DNA from 3 places in the Proteus faecis genome. Region 3 is predicted to be linked to each of the others. Evidence: predicted binding sites of a transcription regulator. Region 3 holds the regulator's gene; each other region holds the start of a gene.

Region 1 (7,310 bases), on a different contig from region 3:
ATTTACAATCTAACATCATCTTACTGAAATGGATGATTGCTGAAGGTTATGGTGATCGTCGTACCATTGAACGTCGTATCACTTCAATGGAAAGCTGGTTGAAAGATCCGCAATTACTTGAAGCCGATGCCGATGCAGAATATGCGGCAGTGATCGAAATTGATTTAAATGAGATCAAAGAGCCAATTTTATGTGCGCCGAATGATCCTGATGATGCTCGCCTGTTATCCGAAGTGGCAAACAGCAAAATTGATGAAGTATTCATTGGTTCTTGTATGACCAACATTGGGCACTTCCGTGCTGCAGGTAAACTGCTTGATCAACACAAAGGTCAATTACCAACACGTTTATGGGTTGCTCCACCAACAAAAATGGATGCGGCACAATTAACGGAAGAAGGCTATTATAGCGTTTTTGGTAAGAGTGGAGCTCGTATCGAAGTGCCAGGTTGTTCACTATGTATGGGTAACCAAGCACGAGTTGCTGATGGTGCAACTGTTGTTTCAACATCAACACGAAACTTCCCTAATCGTTTAGGTACAGGTGCAAATGTGTATCTTGCTTCTGCGGAGCTTGCGGCAGTTGCTTCATTACTCGGTCGTTTACCAGAGCCACAAGAGTATCTGGATTTCATAAATAAAGTGGATGAAACCGCAGAAGATACTTATCGTTATTTAAACTTCGACCAACTAGAGCAATATACAGATAAAGCAGACCAAGTTATTTTCCAAACAACGGTATAATGGTTAATTTATTGCTTTAAAGTATTTTATATGAACAAACGGGAGGCAAATGCCTCCCGTTTTTTGTTATTTTTGTCATAATAAGAATAAGATATTTTTTATTAAAAAAGCGAGAGCTTTATAAGGGGCGTACACCATGGATTATGAATTTCAGCGAGATCTCACTGGCGGTATACTAGCCCGTTTTTCGATGGATCATGAAGCAATAGGTTATTGGTTGAATGATGAAATTCAAGGCGATATTAGTCTTATAGATCAAATTCTTGAAGAAATGGAAGGTATTAAAGGCAGTGAAAGACAGTGGGAACTTATCGGTAAAGAATACAGTCTTTCTATTGATGACGAAGAGGTGATGGTAAGAGCGAATACCTTGCATTTTGAAACAGATGAAATGGAAGAGGGTATGAGCTATTACGATAATGAGAGTATCTCTTTTTGTGGTTTAGATGATTTTGCTACCATGCTACAAAAATATCGGTTATTTATTCTGGAAAATAGAAGAAATTAACAAATCCTATATATTTCTTGAATAAATCTGCCACAATATACTATTGAATTACTATTCTTTTCATTACGTTTTTAAGTTTAAAAGGTGGTCTAATGAATGAATTACCCGCTAGTTTAGATGAAGCAACAGGTTGGTTTGTCGCAAATCAGGATCTCTTTATTCAGTATGCGGTGAATATTATTGCAGCATTTTTGATACTATTTGTTGGTCTTTTTGTGGCAAAAATGATTGGTAAAGGCGTTGCGAGAGTTTTAACGTTGCGCCATATTGATGCTACTGTTGTGACATTTCTGTCTGTCCTAGTTCGTTATACCGTTGTTGCTTTTACCTTAATTGCAGTATTAGGACGATTAGGCGTTCAAACAGCGTCTGTTATCGCTGTGCTAGGTGCTGCCGGTTTAGCCGTCGGTTTAGCATTACAAGGTTCACTGTCTAACTTTGCTGCTGGTGTACTGATTGTTATTTTCCGCCCAATCCGTACAGATGAATATGTGATAATTGGTGCTGTTGAAGGTACAGTGAAAGATGTGCAAATTTTTTCTACAACATTACGTTCTGCTGATGACAGAATAATCGTTATCCCAAATAGTAAAATTATCAGTAGTGATGTGATTAACTTAAGCCGTGAGCCTAATCGCCGTACACAAATTATTGTTGGTGTAGCTTATGATGCTGATATTGATAAAGTAAAACAAGTACTGGGTGATGTTGTTGCAAAAGACAAACGTATTCAACATGAACAAGGTGTGACGATCCGTTTACATGAAATGGCTCCGTCTTCATTAAATTTTGTGGTACGGGTTTGGACAACGAATGCTGATGCATGGCCGGTTTATTGGGATTTAATGGAAGATTTTAAACGTGCATTAGATGCAAATAATATTGGTATTCCATTCCCACAAATGGATGTTTATATGCATCAAACACAAAATACAACGGCTAAAACCGAGTAGTTTTACCATAAATAGATGACACAGAGCCACGTGATTAACGTGGCTTTTTTTCTTTATTACTATTAGTTTTTCTTATTAACAATAAGAATGATTCATTTCCTCTAATATCAAAATCCCCCTATTATTTATCCAATATTAAACGAATAATTATTAGGATATATTGCATGTTCACAACTTTTTTTCAGGGGTTTTTATTAAGTGCAGCAATGATTTTGCCAATAGGTGCTCAGAATGCCTTTGTTTTACAACAAGGAAGTAAAAAGCAGTTTCATTTAATGAGTGCATTATTATGCGCTTTAAGTGATGTGATTTTGATCACTGCAGGTGTCTTTGGTGGAAGTGCTCTGCTCAGCCAATCAGAAATCCTTTTACTACTGATCACTTGGGGAGGCGTGGCGTTTTTATTATGGTATGGTTGGAATGCATTTAAAACGGCTTTTTCAAAAGATATTGAATTATCACAAAGTGAAAATCAGATAAAAAACCGTTGGCGTGTGATTGTGACATTAATTGCCGTAACTTGGCTTAATCCTCATGTTTATTTAGATACTTTTGTTGTGATAGGCAGTATTGGTGGGCAATTAACCGCAGAACTACGTCCTTGGTTTACATGTGGTGCAATACTTGCCTCTATAAGCTGGTTTTTTGCGTTATCACTACTCGCTGCTTGGTTTTCTCCAATATTAAGCAAAGCACGCGCTCAGCGTATTATTAATCTGTTTGTAGGATGTGTCATGTGGTTTATTGCTGCTCAATTAGCAGCACAAGGATTGAAAACTCTCTTTTAATCTTAAAGAACTTTACATCATATATGCTAATGTTCTTCTTAGTCCTAAAAACAGGACATTAAAATTTATTTTGTCAGGGGGTTTTTGTGAAATTAAAAGCGATTGTATTAGCATCCGTGTTTACACTGGGATTACCTTCCATTGCACTCGCAGCATCGGAGCCAGAAGGACCACATATTACAACATCGGGCAATGCGACAATTAAAGCCGCTCCTGATATGGCAACATTAAATATTCAGGTTAATGAAAGAGCAAAAGATGCTGCCCAAGCTAAGAAACAAGTTGATGAGCGTGTTGCGAAATATTTTGCCTTCTTAAAAGAAAATGGTGTTGTAAAGGAAGATATTGATGCTGCAAATATCCGTACTCAACCAAACTATGAGTATGATAAAAAAGCAGAACGTTCAGTGATTAATGGCTATACCGCAACACGTACTGTTAATGTGAAAATCAAGAAATTAGAACAGCTTAATACGTTGCTTGATGGTGCATTAGCGGCGGGTTTAAATGAGATTAATAACGTTGAATTTGGTGTAAATAATCCAGAGCAATATAAAGCGAAAGCACGTGAAGTGGCGATTAAAAATGCGATTGATCAAGCAAGTTCAGTTGCAAAAGGTTTTGGCGCTGATTTAGGTGCAGTTTATAGTGTAAGTTATCGAGCACCAGAGGCAACGCCTTATCCAATTGCACAGGTGCGTATGGATGCAATGGCACTGAAAGCTCAAGCACCTGCCGCTGTACAAGAAACTTATCAACAACAAAGTATTGAATTTAAAGATTATGTGGATGTGGTTTTTGAATTAAAACGCACTAAATAATTGTACTACGATAAAACAGAATAGGCTTCAATATGAAGCCTATTCTTTATGGTAACAAGATAAAATAGTGTATTACTCTTCGTCCTGTTTTAAAACTTTACGACCAAAATCAATCAGTGCATCTGTCACTTTTCTCATGGTTCTACTTTCTGGCGCAAATCGGTGCCAATAGAGCATACGTCGTTGGCAAAGCCCCGGTGTTAAATCAACCAGTTCTCCACTTTTTAGTTCATTCGCAATTTGTAGATGTGGGATCATACAGCAGGTTGAACCTTGTTTAGCTAATTGCACGAAGGCTTCAGAGGAGTTCACGATATGACACGGCACACTACCAGGAGATAAACCGAAATTCTGTTGTAAAAATGCCTGATGCATATCATCAAGATGATCAAATGCGACTGCCGGCGCTTTTAATAACGAAGATTTTGTTACACCGTTGGTAAAGTAGCGTTGAGCAAAGTCAGGAGAAGCAACGAATAGGTAATCGAGCGCGCCTAGTTGATCGACAAGACAACTTGGTAGTGCTTGTGGCTGAATACTGATTGCACCAACGACTTCGCCTCGTCTTAATCGTTCTTGAGTGCGAGTTTCATCTTCCACTTGAATATTGAGACGAATAGGCAGTTGCGTTAAGACTGGATGTAAAGCGGGTAATAACCATGTCGCTAAACTGTCAGCATTCACAGCCAAAGAGAGTAAAAGAGGTGTAGAACCGCTGTTTTCATCACCTAACCATTGCTCTTCAAGTAATTCTACTTGATGCAATAGCGCTAATAATTTTTGTCCTTGCTCTGTGGGTTGAGGTGGAACAGTTCTAACTAATAGCGGTTGTCCAAATAAATTTTCTAACTGTTTGATACGCTGAGAAACGGCAGATTGTGTAATACATAACTTTTGCGCGGCTCTTTCAAAACCACGTTCTCGAATGACGGCATCAAGGGCTTGTAATGCTCGATAATCAGGGCGTTTCATTAACAGACTCTCTTCGATTTTATATTCTATCGCTTACTATGCCATATTTTTCGTTGTAATGAGTTAAAATGTTGCTTCTCAGTTTTTGATGTGTCTCGTGCTAGTTTTGAATGCAATATGCTATTCTTAATCCATTAATGTGATAAATAAGGTTTTTTTAAATGACTCAGGATGAATTGAAAAAAGCAGTAGGTTGGGCGGCGCTTGAATATGTAAAACCAGGCACGATTGTGGGTGTTGGTACTGGCTCTACGGCTTCTCACTTTATTGATGCATTAGCAACAATGAAAGGTCAAATTGAAGGCACCGTTTCAAGTTCAGAGGCATCAACTGCAAAATTAAAAAGTTACGGCATTCCTGTTTTCGACTGTAATGAAGTCGATTCTTTAGATATCTATGTTGATGGTGCTGATGAAATTAACCACCAGATGCAAATGATCAAAGGTGGTGGGGCTGCATTAACACGTGAAAAAATCATTGCTGGTGTAGCGAAAACATTTATCTGTATCGTTGATGAATCTAAACAAGTTGATGTATTAGGTAAATTCCCTCTACCTGTTGAAGTTATTCCAATGGCGCGCTCTTATGTAGCTCGTGAATTGGTTAAATTGGGTGGTTTGCCTGAATATCGCGAAAACGTAGTAACAGATAACGGTAACGTTATTTTAGACGTTCATAACTTAACGATCCTTAACCCTATTGAACTGGAAAACAAAATTAACAGTATTCCAGGGGTTGTAACCGTAGGATTATTTGCTAACCGTGGCGCAAACATTGTTTTAATGGGCACATCTGAAGGTGTGAAAACTATTAAGTAATTTTTTTAAGATAGGTAGCGATGGCTACCTATTTTTTTAAATTATTTTAGAAACTGCAAATTCAGTGATATATATCACACGATAGTTATATCTCTCTTTAAAATCCTGCCATTTTCGAAGTCAAAATCATTTTACTCGGTAGAAAATCACTTTATTTACCGCTTATTCTGTCATCATGGCAATCGGTTGTATTGCCACAAAATCTATTTTTGTTATGTTGATGAGACAGGATTTTGTTTTCATTAAATGTAATAACGATAGGGCAGGGTAAATGGTCAAAGTATCTTTGGAAAAAGAAAAGATAAAGTTTCTACTCCTTGAAGGGGTGCATCAAAGTGCAGTAGAAAATTTAAGAGCTGCGGGTTACACCAATATTGAATATCACAAAGGCGCATTATCGGACGAAGAATTAAAAGAAGCTATCCGCGATGCTCGTTTTGTGGGGCTTCGTTCCCGCACTCATTTAACAGAAGAAATTTTTGCCGCGGCTGAAAAATTAGTCGCTGTGGGATGCTTCTGTATCGGTACTAATCAAGTTGATTTAGATGCTGCTGCTCGTCGCGGTATTCCTGTTTTTAACGCGCCTTTCTCAAACACTCGTTCCGTGGCTGAGATGGTGCTTGGTGAATTACTGTTATTATTGCGTCGTATCCCTGAAGCAAGCGCGAAAGCGCATCGTGGAATTTGGGATAAACAAGCCAAAGGCTGTTTTGAAGCTCGCGGTAAAAAACTGGGTATTATTGGCTATGGTCACATTGGTACACAGTTAGGTATTTTGGCTGAAAGTGTGGGTCTAGATGTCTATTTCTATGATATCGAAAACAAACTGCCATTAGGTAATGCAACTCAAATTCGTCATCTCTCTGAACTGTTGAATATGAGTGACATCGTCAGCTTACATGTGCCAGAAACACCGTCAACAAAAAATATGATTGGGCATGAAGAAATTCAGCGTATGAAACCAGGCTCAATTCTGATCAATGCTTCTCGTGGTACTGTGGTTGATATTCCTGCGTTATCACAAGCTCTAGAATCAAAGCATTTATCTGGTGCTGCAGTTGACGTATTCCCTACGGAGCCGGGAGCAAATAACGATCCGAACGATCCGTTTGTTTCTGAACTTATCAAATTTGATAATGTGATCTTAACTCCACATATTGGTGGTTCAACTCAAGAAGCTCAAGAAAATATTGGCTATGAAGTTGCAGGTAAATTAGCGAAATATTCAGATAATGGCTCTACGCTATCTGCTGTTAACTTCCCTGAAGTCTCTCTGCCAAGCCATGGTGATGATGTAAACCGTTTACTGCATATTCATGAAAACCGTCCGGGTATGATGAATAGTATCAACAAAGTGTTTACTGAAGAAAATATCAATGTAGCTGCACAGTATTTACGTACATCAGGTAACGTCGGTTATGTTGTGATTGATATTACAACTCAAACTAAGGCTCAAGCTGAATTAGTGTTACAAAAAATCAAAGCATTACCAGGCACAATTCGTGCTCGTATGCTGTATTAATTTTTCTGATAATATTAATTAATGTATCAAAGGCTCGGTAATCGAGCCTTTTTATTTAATTGTCCATTATTGAGTTTGTTGTTTCCACAGATGGTAATAGAGCGAGCCATTTTCTAATAAATTAGAATGGGTGCCTTCTTCTGTAATTCTACCTTTATCAATGACATAAATATAATCTGAATTAG
Region 2 (7,310 bases), on a different contig from region 3:
TTTCAGCGAAAAGAGAAAGAGCCGAGAGCCCACGTAACATAGCCTCCTCGCTTAATTCGTTATCATCATCAAGTCCATCAGCAAGATAAACTCGCTGTTTTAAACGGCTTAATACTTGCAATGCACCATTAACAACTCGTGCAATTATCATATGAAAACTATTAGAACCGAGGTCAATAGCCGCAATTTCTAAAGGGCGTGGTGAAGAGTCATCTTGTGATAAAGGCATAAAATTACGCTCGTGAATCTGGTTGTTCTAACAATTTAATGTACTCATAGACAGCAAGCTGGGAACGGATTTTACGTTTATTTCCACGAGGAACATAGTTATTTGTTAAATCTTTATCGATATAACGTGCTTTTACTGTGTCATTAAATTGAATATCCAGTATATCTAGAACGCGCTGTTTGAGTTGAGGATCAAGCAAAGCCACCGCAACTTCAATACGGTAGTCAAGGTTTCTTGTCATCCAATCTGCAGAAGAGAGAAAGATCTTTTCATCGCCTTTATTAGTGAACACATAAACACGGTCGTGTTCTAAAAAGCGGTCAACAATACTGGTTACCTGAATATTTTCACTAAATCCTGGTTGATTAGGGACTAAAGAACACATTCCACGGACTAATAATCGTACTTTTACGCCAGCTTCTGATGCGTCATAAAGGCGATTAACTAACTCTTCATCAACTAAATTATTTACTTTTAATGTGATCCCCGCAGGATGTCCGGCTTGAGCACTGTGAATTTCATTTGTGATTAATTGATTTAAAAGAATACGTGAATTTTGTGGTGAAACCATTAAATGTTCAAAAGTTACAGGGCGATAAGGGTTTTCAATAAAGTTAAAGACACGACGGACTTCATTGGTAATTTCGGTGTTAGCTGTTAATAGTGAATAGTCAGTATAAAGACGGGCTGTTTTTTCGTTAAAGTTCCCCGTACCAATATGAGCATAGCGAATGATTTCACCATTTTCTAAACGTGAAATGATAAATAACTTCGCGTGAATTTTTAGGCCCGGAGCAGAGAAAATAACATGTACACCGGCTTCTGTTAGGCGTTTTGCCCAGTGAATATTTGCTGCTTCATCAAAACGTGCTTGTAACTCAACAACGACCGTAACACGTTTGCCGTTATGTGCCGCGTGTATCATTGAATCAATGATCCGTGAGTCTTTAGCAACACGGTAAATATTGATTTTTATTGAGATAACACTTGGGTCAAAAGAAGCTTGGCGCAACAATTCCAGCACATGTTCAAAAGTATGATAAGGATAATAGAGCAAGACATCGCGTTCACGTATGGCATCAAAACCATTACGGAAGTTATCAAACCAAATATGGCGTAGACGTGGGATCGGTTTATTTAAGAGAAATTTACTACCTTCGTTTGGGAAATTAATAAAATCTTTAAAATTATGATAACGACCACCAGCAATGACGGAGTCATTATTCGATAAACCTAACTTACTGCGCAGTAATGCTACCATTTCATCAGGCATATCACGCTGATAAACAAAACGAACAGGCTCTGCAGTAAGACGTTGCTTTAATGTCGATGACATCATTTCAAGTAAACTTGATTCCATTTCTGTCGCAAGATCGTACTCTGCATCTCGCGTCATTTTCATGGAATAAGCACTTAATGACTCATAATCAAAAAAGCCTTTAAACACTTCATCAAGACAGTAGCGTAAAATATTATCCAACAAAATCATGGATTTTTTCTTACTACGCCCCTGATCTGTTGGCAGAATAACGAAACGAGGTACTTTATCTGATGGAATTTCTAGTAGGGCATAATGAATAATTTGCCCTTGCACTATCTCAACGGCTAAATAGGTATAGTCATCCTTAAGAAACTCAACCAAGTCTGTTTCAGGATTAATTAAAATAGGTGTGATGTGTTTTCTTAAATTTTGACGGAAATATTGACGTAACCAGATCTGTTGATTAGGTGAGATTTGGCGTTCATTAATTAAAAAGATTTGGTTTCGCGCCATTTCAAGTAACAAATCATTGTATAAAGCATCAAACTCTTGGTCGGCTTTAGCCACTTTTGATTGGATCTTCTTTATAAGATGGCGGGCATGACTCGATGCAGAGCGTGAACCCCGCTCTTCATTAATTAGAATACGGCGTTTTACATCAGCAAAGCGAACCTTGTAAAACTCATCAAGATTATTTGAATAGATCCCCAGAAACCTGACTCTTTCAATTAACGGGTTTCGTTTATCAGCCGCCTCTTGTAATACACGTTCGTTAAACGCAAGCCAACTGATCTCTTTATCAATATAGAGTCGTTCCTGGGACATCTGAACTCCAACAAGGGTTAAAGTTAAAACTTAATATCTGAATAAATCAGACGTATTGCTTAATAGTCGCACCCGGTTTAACAAAATTTTCGGGTTTCGCCTCTTTGGCTTTTTGTTCAAAATAGGGCGCTTGGAAAGTACACATTCTAATCGCAGAACGGTAGGCACCGTTAACAAAAAACTCATCTATTAAATCACCTTCTTTTTTAAAGCCAAGTTTTTCATAAATATGAATTGCCTTGGCATTCTCTTTATCGACGATTAAATAGAGCTTGTACAAATTAAGTACAGAAAAAGCATAATTCATCGCAAGCCTTGCTGCGCGTGCAGCATATCCATGGCCTTGATGCGCAGGGGCGATGATGATTTGAAATTCAGCACGACGGTGAACATAATCAATTTCAACCAACTCGACAAGCCCAACTTTAGTGCCATTACTTTCGGCAATAAAACGGCGTTCACTTTGGTCGTGAATATGTTTTTCATAAAGGTCGCTTAACTCGATAAAAGCCTCATAAGGCTCTTCAAACCAATAGCGCATAACGCTGGCGTTATTATCAAGTTGGTGAACAAAAGAGAGATCTTCTCGTTCGAGAGGACGTAATTTTATAGGTGGAACTTTCTTACCACCGGACATAAGCACCTCGGTGAATGCATTGAATAAAAAGAGAAAAGGGTGACACAAAAAAAGTCACGCGGGCTACAGTGTAGCACAATGTGACTTTTTATCTTAAATGAAATAGTTACCCAAGATTGTCGAAAAGTGCAATATCATCGAGAAAGGCTTGATTATTCTGCATTTTTAATCGCTCATCAGCTAACCACCCAATCGCTAATGGATAGATACGGTACTCTTCCGCTTGTATTCTTGTTTGTAATGATTGTTCAGTATCATCTGGTAAAACAGGAATACGCGCTTGAATGATCATAGGGCCACCATCAAGTTCTTCTGTCACAAAATGGACGGTAACACCATGAAAAGAGTCTTTATTTGCTAAAACTTGGCGATGAGTGTGTAACCCGGGATATTTAGGAAGCAAAGAAGGATGGATATTTAATAGTTTATGCTGATAATGAGTGACAAAATCAGGCGATAAAATACGCATAAAACCAGCTAAAACCACAATATCGGGCTGATAAGCATCGATTTGTTCAATTAATGCTTTATCGTAATCAGCTCTATCATTATATAGAGTTGGATCAATAAAATAAGCTGGAATATCAGCAAGTTTTGCCCGTTCAAGACCATATGCATCAGCTTTATTACTTAAGACAGCAACCACATTACCTGTGATTTTATTTGCCCTACAGGCGTCAATAATCGCCTGTAGGTTGCTGCCGTTTCCTGAGATGAGGACAACAATATTTTTCATTCACATGCTTTCATTAGTTAATAATAACTTGTGCTTCACCCGTAGCTTGTGGCGCAATTTCGCCAATTAACCATGCGTTTTCACCACACTCAGCAAGATGTGCCAATGTTTTTTCAACATCATTTGGGTTAACGGCAATTAACAATCCAACGCCACAGTTAAAGGTACGATACATTTCATGTGTGCTGACTTGTCCCGCATCTTGTAACCATTTGAAAACCAGTGGCCATTCCCAGCTTTTACTGTTAATACGCGCTTGTGTGTTTTCAGGTAATACACGAGGAATATTTTCCCAGAATCCACCGCCAGTGATATGCGCTACCGCGTGAATATCAACATTTTTAATTAGTGACAGTAAGGATTTTACATAGATACGAGTAGGCGCTAGCAGATGATCAGCCAATGATTTATCACCTAACGGTGTGTTTTCGGCTTGTGTATTGCTGACTTCAAGAATTTTTCTGACTAATGAATAACCATTAGAATGAGGACCACTTGATGCTAAAGCAATTAGCGCATCGCCAGCTTTAACTTTGCTACCATCGATAATTTCTGATTTTTCAACCACACCAACACAAAAGCCTGCGATATCATAATCATTACCGTGATACATACCTGGCATTTCAGCAGTTTCACCACCTACTAATGCACAACCAGATTGTTTACAACCTTCTGCAATACCTGTTACGACACGAGCTGCGGTATCGACATCTAATTTTCCTGTGGCATAGTAGTCAAGGAAGAAAAGAGGTTCAGCACCTTGAACAATTAAATCGTTGACACACATTGCGACTAAATCAATCCCGATGTCATCATGGCGATTTAAATCCATCGCAAGACGAAGTTTAGTTCCTACGCCATCTGTGCCTGAAACTAAAATAGGTTCACGGTATTTAGATGGAATGGCACAAAGTGCACCGAAACCACCTAATCCCCCCATAACTTCAGGACGGCGGGTTTCTTTTACTACACCTTTGATACGATCGACTAAAGCATTACCTGCATCAATATCGACACCGGCATCTTTATAGCTGAGAGAGGATTTGTTAGTCACGTAGAGCCCTCACGGCAAGTTGCTGTTAAGAAAAAATGTGTGCGGGTGCTATTCTAACAGGCAAAGCAAACGTTTGCGAGGATCTTCTTTATAGGTCACAATTATTCATGTTGGTGTGGTTAAAAGCTGTGCGCTTGATCAATATCAATAGAAAAACGATGGAATGTTGGCAAAAAAGCGGTATAATCTCGCGATTTTTTTGTCAGGCTGCGTCGTACATTAGGAGAAATTATGAAGATCGTTGAGGTAAAACACCCACTCATTCAACATAAATTGGGGCTGATGCGAGATCATGATATAAGCACTAAACGCTTTCGTGAACTGGCTTCAGAAGTTTCCAGTCTACTGACGTATGAAGCTACCGCCGATTTAGAAACAGAGACGGTAACAATAGAAGGTTGGTGTGGTTCGGTAGAGATAGAACAGATTAAAGGAAAAAAAATCACAGTAGTTCCTATCCTCCGTGCAGGTATCGGGATGATGGATGGAGTATTAGAAAATATTCCTAGTGCCCGAATCAGTGTAGTTGGCGTTTACCGCGATGAAGAAACATTAAAACCCGTCCCTTACTTCCAGAAATTAGCATCTAATATTGAAGAGCGTATGGCTCTTGTTGTTGACCCTATGTTAGCAACAGGCGGCTCTATGATTGCCACAATTGATTTATTAAAAAATGCGGGCTGTACTTCAATTAAAGTATTAGTACTGGTTGCTGCTCCAGAAGGTATTAAGGCATTAGGAGATGCTCATCCAGATGTGGAATTATATACTGCATCTATTGATAGCCATCTTAATGAGCACGGGTACATCGTTCCAGGTCTTGGCGATGCTGGTGATAAGATATTTGGTACAAAATAATAGTTAAGCCGACTTTGATAGTCGGCTTTTTTTTGGATCACTTATTATTAGACTCTAAATATTTTAAGGCGCCGTTAGGTGACGAGTGCGAGTGAGCACAGTTAGCAATGTGGCGATTTAAAGTAGGACGAGTAAAAAGTTAAAAATACAAACCAATTTCACATTCATATTAAAGAGAGGTCGTAAGCATGACTCGTCGTGCAATCGGGGTAGAAGAGCGCCCACCATTATTACAAACAATCCCGTTGAGCCTTCAACATCTGTTTGCAATGTTTGGCGCCACCGTACTTGTGCCAATTTTATTTAAAGTTAATCCGGCAACAATATTATTATTTAACGGGATCGGAACCCTGCTTTATCTCTTTATTTGTAAAGGACGTATTCCTGCTTATTTAGGTTCAAGTTTTGCGTTTATTTCACCCGTGTTGTTACTTTTACCATTAGGATATGAATTAGCGCTTGGCGGGTTTATCGTCTGTGGTGTGTTATTTTGCTTAGTGGCTGGTATTGTAAAAATAGCAGGGCGAAGCTGGATTAATGTGATGTTTCCGCCTGCGGCAATGGGCGCAATCGTTGCCGTCATCGGGCTTGAATTAGCAGGAACTGCTGCAGGAATGGCAGGATTATTACCAAGTGCAGATGCACCAGTTGATAGTCAGACACTGCTTATTTCGATGGTGACTTTAGGTGTGACTATTTTAGGTTCTGTGATGTTTAGAGGATTTCTTGCTATTATTCCTATTCTTATTGGGGTATTAGCAGGTTATGCACTCTCTTTCTTCTTGGGCGTTGTTGATATTACACCAATTAAAGAAGCTAACTGGTTTGCACTACCGACATTCTATTCTCCGCGTTTTGAATGGAGTGCTATCTTTATTATCCTACCCGCTGCACTAGTTGTTATTGCTGAGCATGTTGGGCACCTTGTTGTCACCGCAAATATTGTGCAACGCGATTTAATGAAAAATCCGGGATTACATCGTTCTATGTTCGCAAACGGTTTCTCTACCATTATTTCGGGTTTCTTTGGTTCAACACCAAATACCACTTATGGTGAAAATATTGGTGTTATGGCTATCACTAAGGTTTACAGCTCATGGGTTATTGGTGGTGCGGCAATTCTCGCCATCTTATTATCTTGTGTGGGTAAACTGGCTGCGGCTATAGCTGCTGTGCCTGTTCCAGTTATGGGTGGGGTTTCATTACTGCTTTACGGTGTGATTGGTGCATCAGGTATTCGTGTCTTGTTAGATTCAAAAGTGGATTATAATAAACCGCAAAACTTGATATTAACGGCTATTATTCTGATTGTTGGTGTGAGTGGTGCTTCCATTCAAATTGGTGCGGCTGAATTAAAAGGCATGGCATTAGCAACTATCGTGGGTATTGTTTTAAGTTTGATTTTTAAACTCGTCAGTATTATTCGTCCCGAAACAGAATTAGTGGATAACACCATTGAGTCGGTTAGTGGTACAGCAAATAAAAAGTAATCGATTGAGAAAATCTAAAGCAATATACTGAAATTAATAAAAAGGTGGATGATCTCCACCTTTTTTATTGTGTTTTAGTTTTTATGTCATATTAAAAACTAAGATTTTTGATATTTTAAGTGTTTAAAACTTAGAAAAGCATGATTAATTCAATCATGATGTTTATTTAAATAAAATAAATGAGACAATGGTAGGCTGTTCTTATGCGAAATAGGCATCT
Region 3 (7,310 bases):
GCTATCTGGTGACTTGCAACTGCAGTAACACCTAAAGGTGAAACTAATAATGCAACAACGGCAAATAGTGTTACTTCAAAGAATAAGGCTAGGCCAACGGGTAAGCCTAAAATTGTAATACGTTTTATCGTGTGGAAATCAGGGCTTACTAAACGTTTCTTTGGCATAACGTCACGTTGTGTCGGTGCTCGACGTACGTAATAACGCATCATTAAGAACATCGCCCAGAATACAGAGGCTGTTGCAACACCGCAACCAATCCCCCCTAATTGTGGTGCACCAAACTTACCGTAAATAAAGGCATAGTTAACAGGGATATTAATCAATAATCCAATAAAACCAATGATCATGCCAGGTTTTGTTTTCGATAATCCCTCACATTGACTTCTCAGTACCTGATAATAGAGGCAACCAGGGGCACCCCACATAATGGCATGTATAAATCCAATGGCCTTTTCGGCTAATTCGGGCTCGATATCATGTTGCGCTTCAATAATAAAACGACAGTTATAAAGAATAGCAATTACCATGATTGATAAGAAAGTGGCGAGCCAAAAACCTTGCTGTGTACGATTAGCAATGTGTTTTCGTTGTCCTGAACCATTTAATTGTGCAACGATTGGTGTTAAAGCCATTAATATGCCTTGACCTAATAAAATCGTTGGTAACCAAATAGACGTACCTACTGCGACTGCCGACATCTCTGTGGCATTTACAGCACCCGCCATGACAGTATCAACCACTCCCATTGCTGTTTGGGAAAATTGCGCGATGATAACGGGGATACCGAGAGCAAGTAAGCTACGCGCTTCTTTTATATACTTCTGCACGCATACACCTTTATTTATTATAAGAAAACGAGAAAGGGAGAGAACAAACGTCGCGTTGTTAAAATGACGTAAAGAGATCCTCAAGACCGCTTATTCTAATGATAAAAGTTTAATTAGCAACGAAAGAAGTTAGGCTTTTTAAACACAGAATTTTGATAATTTATTAGGGGTTTTTACGCTATATTGAACGGTAATAATCAATAAGGAATAAATACGGTAATTGTTCCTTTGGATTAATCCGAGCTATGTTATCCTGAATAGCATAAAACCTAAATTGAGTTTACCAGTTTATCGACCCAAGGAGATGTAAGATGTTTACAGGTATTGTTCAGGGAAAAGGGCGGGTTATTGCTATCGAAGATAAAGGCGATTTTCGTACCCATATCATTGAATTACCCAACGAGTTAGTCAGCAATTTAGAAACAGGTGCTTCTGTTGCAAATAATGGTTGCTGTTTAACGGTTACTAAAATTGAAGGTACACATATTAGCTTTGATTTAGTGAAAGAGACATTACGTTTAACTAACCTTGGTGAATTAAAAGTCGGCTCTGAAGTAAATATTGAGCGAGCGGCTAAATATGGTGATGAAATTGGTGGGCATGTGATGTCTGGTCATATTGTGACAACGGCTGAAGTCGCCAAAATTATTACGTCAGAGAATAACTTACAAATCTGGTTCCGTATTTTTGATAAAGCATTAATGAAATATATTTTACACAAAGGTTTTATCGGTATTGATGGGATCAGCTTAACTGTTGGCGATGTGGTTAATAACCGTTTTTGTGTACATTTAATTCCTGAAACGCGTGATAGAACAACATTAGGTTGTAAACGTCTTGGTGACAAGGTCAATATTGAACTTGATCCGCAAACTCAGGCAATTGTCGATACGGTAGAGCGAGTTATGGCACAGCAGAAAGCTTTATTAGTGGCAACCGAACAAAATGAAAATAAGGAATGAAACACATAATTAACTATTAATGTGTTGCGCTAAAAATGGCACTAAAAAAGCCAGTTTAATCAATAAACTGGCTTTTTCTTTTTAAGAAAAATCAACGTGGAATTTGTAAGCCACCAATATGTCCTTTAGGGCTTAACATGATTTGCCATAATTGAATATCTCTAGCTCTAAATGCACCTGCACACGCATTTAGATAATAGCTAAACATGCGTTTAAAACGCGGTGTATAATTTGACTCAATGTCTGGCCAGCAGGCTAAAAATCGTTGATACCATGCCATTAAGGTTTTATCGTAATCAGCACCGAAATTGTGCCAATCTTCCATGACGAACTTACCATCTATCGCATTTGCAATTTTTTGAATTGAGGGTAAACAACCATTAGGAAATATATATTTACTAATCCAACTATCTACATTCACTTTATCTTGGTTAGAGCCGATAGTGTGTAATAAAAATAGGCCTTCTTCCTTTAAGTTACGGCGAGCTACATCAAAATAGGTTTCATAGTTTTTAGGTCCTACATGCTCAAACATACCGACTGAAACGATACGATCAAATTGTTCATGTAAATCGCGGTAGTCTTCTAAAATAATATTAACATCAAGTCCTTGGCATCGTTCTTGTGCCAATTTCTGCTGTTCAATAGAAATGGTAACCCCAGTGACAGAAACACCAAAATGTTTTGCCGCATAAGCAGAAAGTCCTCCCCAACCACAGCCAATATCTAGTAAGGTCATTCCTGGTTTTAGATCTAATTTTCGGCAAATTAAATCTAATTTATGTTCTTGGGCTTGGGCAAGATTATCGGCCTGTTTCCAGTATCCACAGGAATATTGCATATTAGGATCAAGCATGGCGATAAATAAATCATTACCGAGATCGTAATGTTCTTTACCTACCATCCATGCTCGTTTTTGTGTTTGTAAATTGAAAAGGCGTGCTGTCGCAATTCTGAAAATATCATGTAGATTTTTGGGAAGCTTGTTTTCAAGGCCTGCACGTAAAACTTTATGAAAAAATATATCCAGTCGTTCACAATCCCACCAGCCATCCATATAGCTTTCACCGAGTCCAAGCGAACCTTGCTGTAATACTCTTTTATAAAAATTTTGATTATGAACCTGAATATCATAAGGTTCTGAACCATTAACGCGAATATCAGCATGGGTTAATAGTTCGATAGCAATCCTTTTATAAGGATCATTGGAGGTCTTTCGGCCTTCTTCTACACAAGATGTACTCATAAACTCTCCGGCGTAAACTAAGCGGGTTTAGAGACATAAACTAAGAAAGAATGTGCGTAGATAGATATTATTAAAATAGTATTGTGTTCAATATGAATTGAACGGATAGAATTAATAAGACAACTAATCTCACATAATCAGCTAATAATTTGTTTAATGCCTCAAAATCCGAAAGGAAAATAGATAAAGCGCTGTTAAGCGTTTAGATAAGTATAGATATGTGAATTATTTTTCTCTATAAAATAAATCGGCCATTTTTTATAAAATAGCCGTTTTGAGAATTCTCTTAAAATAGAGGGGGGATTATTCAGTTGCTTGAACTGTGTGTTTGGTAACAGATTTATTACGCTGAATAAAGTAGCCAACTGCCATTGGGATCGCTGTTAACGCCATAATTGCAGTAGTGTTAATCAGGGGATGCTGGCTGATAAATGCAGATACAATAAAGCTAGCTAAACTACAAAGGCCAAGTTGAAGTGCATTTTGTAATGCAGCTGCTTTACCGCTAATTTCAGGATAAGCAGACAAAGCATTAGATACTGCAATTGGATACGATGCGCCATTCATTGCAGCCATAATACAGAACGGAATTAAAATAGTTGTTAATGTCGGTTCAGTAAATTTAGCAACAAGGTATAACGCAGTCATACTGACAGCATAACCAATTAATAACAGTGGTAGTAGCGTTTTACCTGTCATTTTTGACAGTAAAATGCGACAACCATAACCACCCACCATAAATGCAATAGTCTGTGGAATATAACTTAAACCGATATCCTGCGGAGAGTAGCCCATCTTTTCAAGAATGATGGGGGAGCCAGCTAACCAAGCAAAGAAACCTGCACTACAAGACGCGTAAACTAATACGTTACCAGTGTAGAGCGGGGATTTTAATAAAGTCATAAATGAAGCAGAAGATTGGTTTGCATCTGTGACGGATTTTTGTTTAATGTTTTTTAGCATTAACGTCGGTAACATCAGAACTAATGTTACTACCATTAACAGCATAAAAATCATACGCCAGCCACCGTGGTTTAATAATGATGCACCGATTAAAGGCGCAAGTGCTGGTGATAATGCAACCAGTGGCATAATTAACGCAAAAACGCGCTGAGCGCGAGATTCATCAAAACGGTCGATGACAAGAGCTTGCCAAATAACAGCTGCAGAGCAGACGCCGAAAGCTTGTAGGAAGCGCATAGCAAGTAAGCCAGTTGCACTTTCGACCCACAGCATACCAAGACAGCCTAAAGAGAAAAGACTTAAACCAACTAGAAGAATAGGTTTTCGACCGATTTTGTCTGAAAGTGGTCCCCAAAGTAATTGAGCAACAGCAAAGCCAAATAAAAAGATACTTAAGCTATTACTAATAGCACCTTCGCTGATAGAGAGTTCACGTTGCATCATACCAAACGCAGGTAAGTACATATCAATAGCTAAGTAACCTAGCATACTCAAACCTGCTAGGTACACCATAAAGCTCATAGGTGTTTTTGATTGTGTGGAAGTTTTAGAATTCATTTTATTTTCTATGCTATGTAATGTAGAACATTTTATGTATTGTAACTAAGACCTATTTTACTTGTGAAACGGGAATATTTGGTTAATGCTGTGAAAAATTTTCAAAGGAATAAACTCTATGTGGTCAGAATACTCTTTAGAAGTTGTTGATGCAGTCGCAAGAACAGGAAGTTTTAGCTCGGCTGCTCAAGAATTGCACAGAGTGCCATCCGCCGTTAGTTATACTGTTAGGCAACTAGAGGAATGGCTTGCTGTTCCTCTGTTTGAGCGTCGTCACCGTGATGTAGAATTAACCGATGCAGGTAAAATTTTCATCAAAGAAGCACGATCTGTTATCAAAAAAATGAATGACACTCGGCATCTTTGCCAACAAGTTTCTAATGGATGGCGTGGTCAATTCAGTATAGCCGTTGATGGCATTGTTAAACCTGAAAGAACACAACAACTTATTCTCGATTTCTACCGTCATTTTCCGGATATTGAACTGTATGTCTACCCTGAAGTGTTTAATGGCGTATGGGATTCTTTAGTTAATGGTCGTGTCGATTTAGCTATTGGTGCAACAAGAGCTTCACCCATTGGTGAACGTTATAGTTTTCGAGATATGGGATTTATGCCTTGGCGTTGTGTTTGTCATGTTGATCACCCTTTAGCGAAAGCACAACATCCACTAACGGATGATGAAATGCGACCTTATCCAAGTTTATGCTTAGAAGATACATCACGCAGTTTACCAAAGCGTGACACATGGGCGCTAAATAATCAACGTAGAATGGTTGTACCGACATGGGATATGGGGCTTGAATGCTTATTAGCTGGATTATGCGTAGGAATGGTACCTTGGCACCGTGCTGAACCTTTAATTGAACAAGGTACACTGGTTACTTTACAGCTGGCACAGCCATTGCCAGACAGCCCATGCTGCCTGACGTGGGTCGATAAAAGTGAATCGCCTGCTTTGACATGGTTGTTAGATTATCTTGGAGATAGCCAAACCTTAAATGAGGAATGGCTTCGCTAGAAATCAGATAACTGGATAAATAAGAATTAACGGCGGTAGTCGATAAAAGGACCATCGGCAACTGAACGGCGCTCAACTAATCGCGGATGAACTTCGATTGTTTGGGCGTCTTCGCGTTTATTGACGATGCGATCAAGCAACATTGATAATGCCATTTGACCTAAACGCTCTTTTGGCTGATGGACGGTTGTTAGCGCTGGTGTAAAATAACGTGCATTACGAATATTGTCGTAACCCACAATGGAAATATCTAAAGGAACACGCAGACCAAGTTCATCTGCAGCGCAAATTGCGCCCATTGCCATGACATCACCACCACAAAAAACAGCAGTAGGGCGATGTTTTTGATTTAGCATTTGGTACATAGCTTTATAACCAGATTCTGGTTCAAAGTCACCTTGTACAATCCATTCATCTTTTACTGTGATTTTTGCTTCTTCCATGGCTTTTAAGAAACCTTGTAAGCGACCACCACCTGTATTCCGTTCTAATGGACCAGGGATAATACCAATATCACGATGACCTCGCTCAATAAGGTAACGACCTGCGATATAACCACCATGTAAAGCGTTATCGATAATGGTATCTGTAAAGTCACCACGCGCTTTGCCCCAATCCATGACAACCATTGGAATATTACGATAGCCTTCTAAAAGAGTCAGAAGGTGATCGGGATATTCAGAACACATGACTAATAATCCATCAACACGTTTTTGTGCCAGCATGGCTAAATACGCTTTTTGCTTATCAAGATTGTTATGTGAGTTACATAAAATCAGGGTATAGCCTTTGCTATAACAACTATTTTCAACTGCTTCAATCACTTCAGCAAAGTAAGGAGCTTCACTGGACGTGGCTAACAGGCCTATAGATTTTGTGTGATTGACTTTTAAGCTACGCGCAACGGCACTTGGCGAATAATTTAATTCTTTTATAGCGGCCCAAACTGCTGCTCGTGTGTTCTCAGCAACAAAACGGGTTTTGTTGATCACATGAGAAACAGTCGTGGTTGATACGCCTGCGCGTTTTGCCACGTCTTTTATTGTTGCCATGGTGTGGAAAACTCCTGACCTTCATTGGTCTCTTTTATCTAATTTTATGGTTTAACTGCCAGTATAGTCATACATAGGGCAAACACTGGCAATAATTTAGCGATTAGCTGTGAATTTTGTATGATCTAGCTCAAAAGTGAAAGTATTAATCAATGTTATAAATTGTGCACTAGTCGCTATTTTAACAAATTCTGATATGTAATAATAATTAACCATGACAAGGTTATGGTTAATTATGTGTATTATAATCATTTTGAGGGAGAATAGATGGATACGGATCTGAAATTTGGTTTGAGTACAGCAATAGCAGCGCTGGTTATGATTGTTATTTTTTCTACTCTGCTTTTCTAATCATGTTTTAATAAGTACTCGATTAATTTAAGTAATAGATTATCGAATACTGAATATAACAAAGGGCTCAAGGCCCTTTGTTATTATGTCATCAAAAATGAATTTTACTCATTCACCTTTGATTATCACACTAAATTAAGCAAGGTTAGCTTCAACAAATGACCAGTTAACCAATGCCCAGAACTCTTCTAAATATTTAACGCGTGCATTGCGGTAGTCGATATAGTAAGCATGTTCCCATACGTCTACAGTTAACAGAGGTTTGTCTGTGCCTGAAACAGGTGTTGCAGCATTTGATGTGTTAACAATCGCAACTGAACCGTCAGC

What was found. The regulator PurR, encoded in region 3, represses purine synthesis genes. The targets are predictions, from matches to a motif close to CANGCAAACGTTTGCNTG.
Region 1: serA (phosphoglycerate dehydrogenase) is a predicted target of PurR. The motif match lies at 5,779-5,796, and genes of this name have one in related genera.
Region 2: purM (phosphoribosylformylglycinamidine cyclo-ligase) is a predicted target of PurR. The motif match lies at 4,805-4,822, and genes of this name have one in related genera.

The regions. Positions count from the first base shown of each region.
Region 1 is NZ_JASVWV010000002.1:270,209-277,518, forward strand. It holds gene acnB (bifunctional aconitate hydratase 2/2-methylisocitrate dehydratase) at 1-743, shown strand, start outside; gene QSH13_RS05235 (YacL family protein) at 880-1,251, shown strand; gene mscS (small-conductance mechanosensitive channel MscS) at 1,344-2,204, shown strand; gene argO (arginine exporter ArgO) at 2,369-2,992, shown strand; gene QSH13_RS05250 (oxidative stress defense protein) at 3,079-3,813, shown strand; gene QSH13_RS05255 (LysR family transcriptional regulator ArgP) at 3,886-4,785, opposite strand; gene rpiA (ribose-5-phosphate isomerase RpiA) at 4,947-5,603, shown strand; gene serA (phosphoglycerate dehydrogenase) at 5,875-7,125, shown strand; gene QSH13_RS05270 (type I secretion system permease/ATPase) at 7,192-7,310, opposite strand, start outside.
Region 2 is NZ_JASVWV010000003.1:60,510-67,819, reverse strand. It holds gene ppx (exopolyphosphatase) at 1-229, opposite strand, end outside; gene ppk1 (polyphosphate kinase 1) at 234-2,315, opposite strand; gene speG (spermidine N1-acetyltransferase) at 2,362-2,952, opposite strand; gene purN (phosphoribosylglycinamide formyltransferase) at 3,059-3,688, opposite strand; gene purM (phosphoribosylformylglycinamidine cyclo-ligase) at 3,702-4,742, opposite strand; gene upp (uracil phosphoribosyltransferase) at 4,974-5,600, shown strand; gene uraA (uracil permease) at 5,789-7,090, shown strand.
Region 3 is NZ_JASVWV010000001.1:198,893-206,202, reverse strand. It holds gene QSH13_RS00945 (MATE family efflux transporter) at 1-830, opposite strand, end outside; gene QSH13_RS00940 (riboflavin synthase subunit alpha) at 1,142-1,792, shown strand; gene cfa (cyclopropane fatty acyl phospholipid synthase) at 1,884-3,038, opposite strand; gene punC (purine nucleoside transporter PunC) at 3,342-4,559, opposite strand; gene punR (DNA-binding transcriptional activator PunR) at 4,678-5,580, shown strand; gene purR (HTH-type transcriptional repressor PurR) at 5,607-6,632, opposite strand; gene cydH (cytochrome bd-I oxidase subunit CydH) at 6,900-6,983, shown strand; gene sodB (superoxide dismutase [Fe]) at 7,119-7,310, opposite strand, start outside.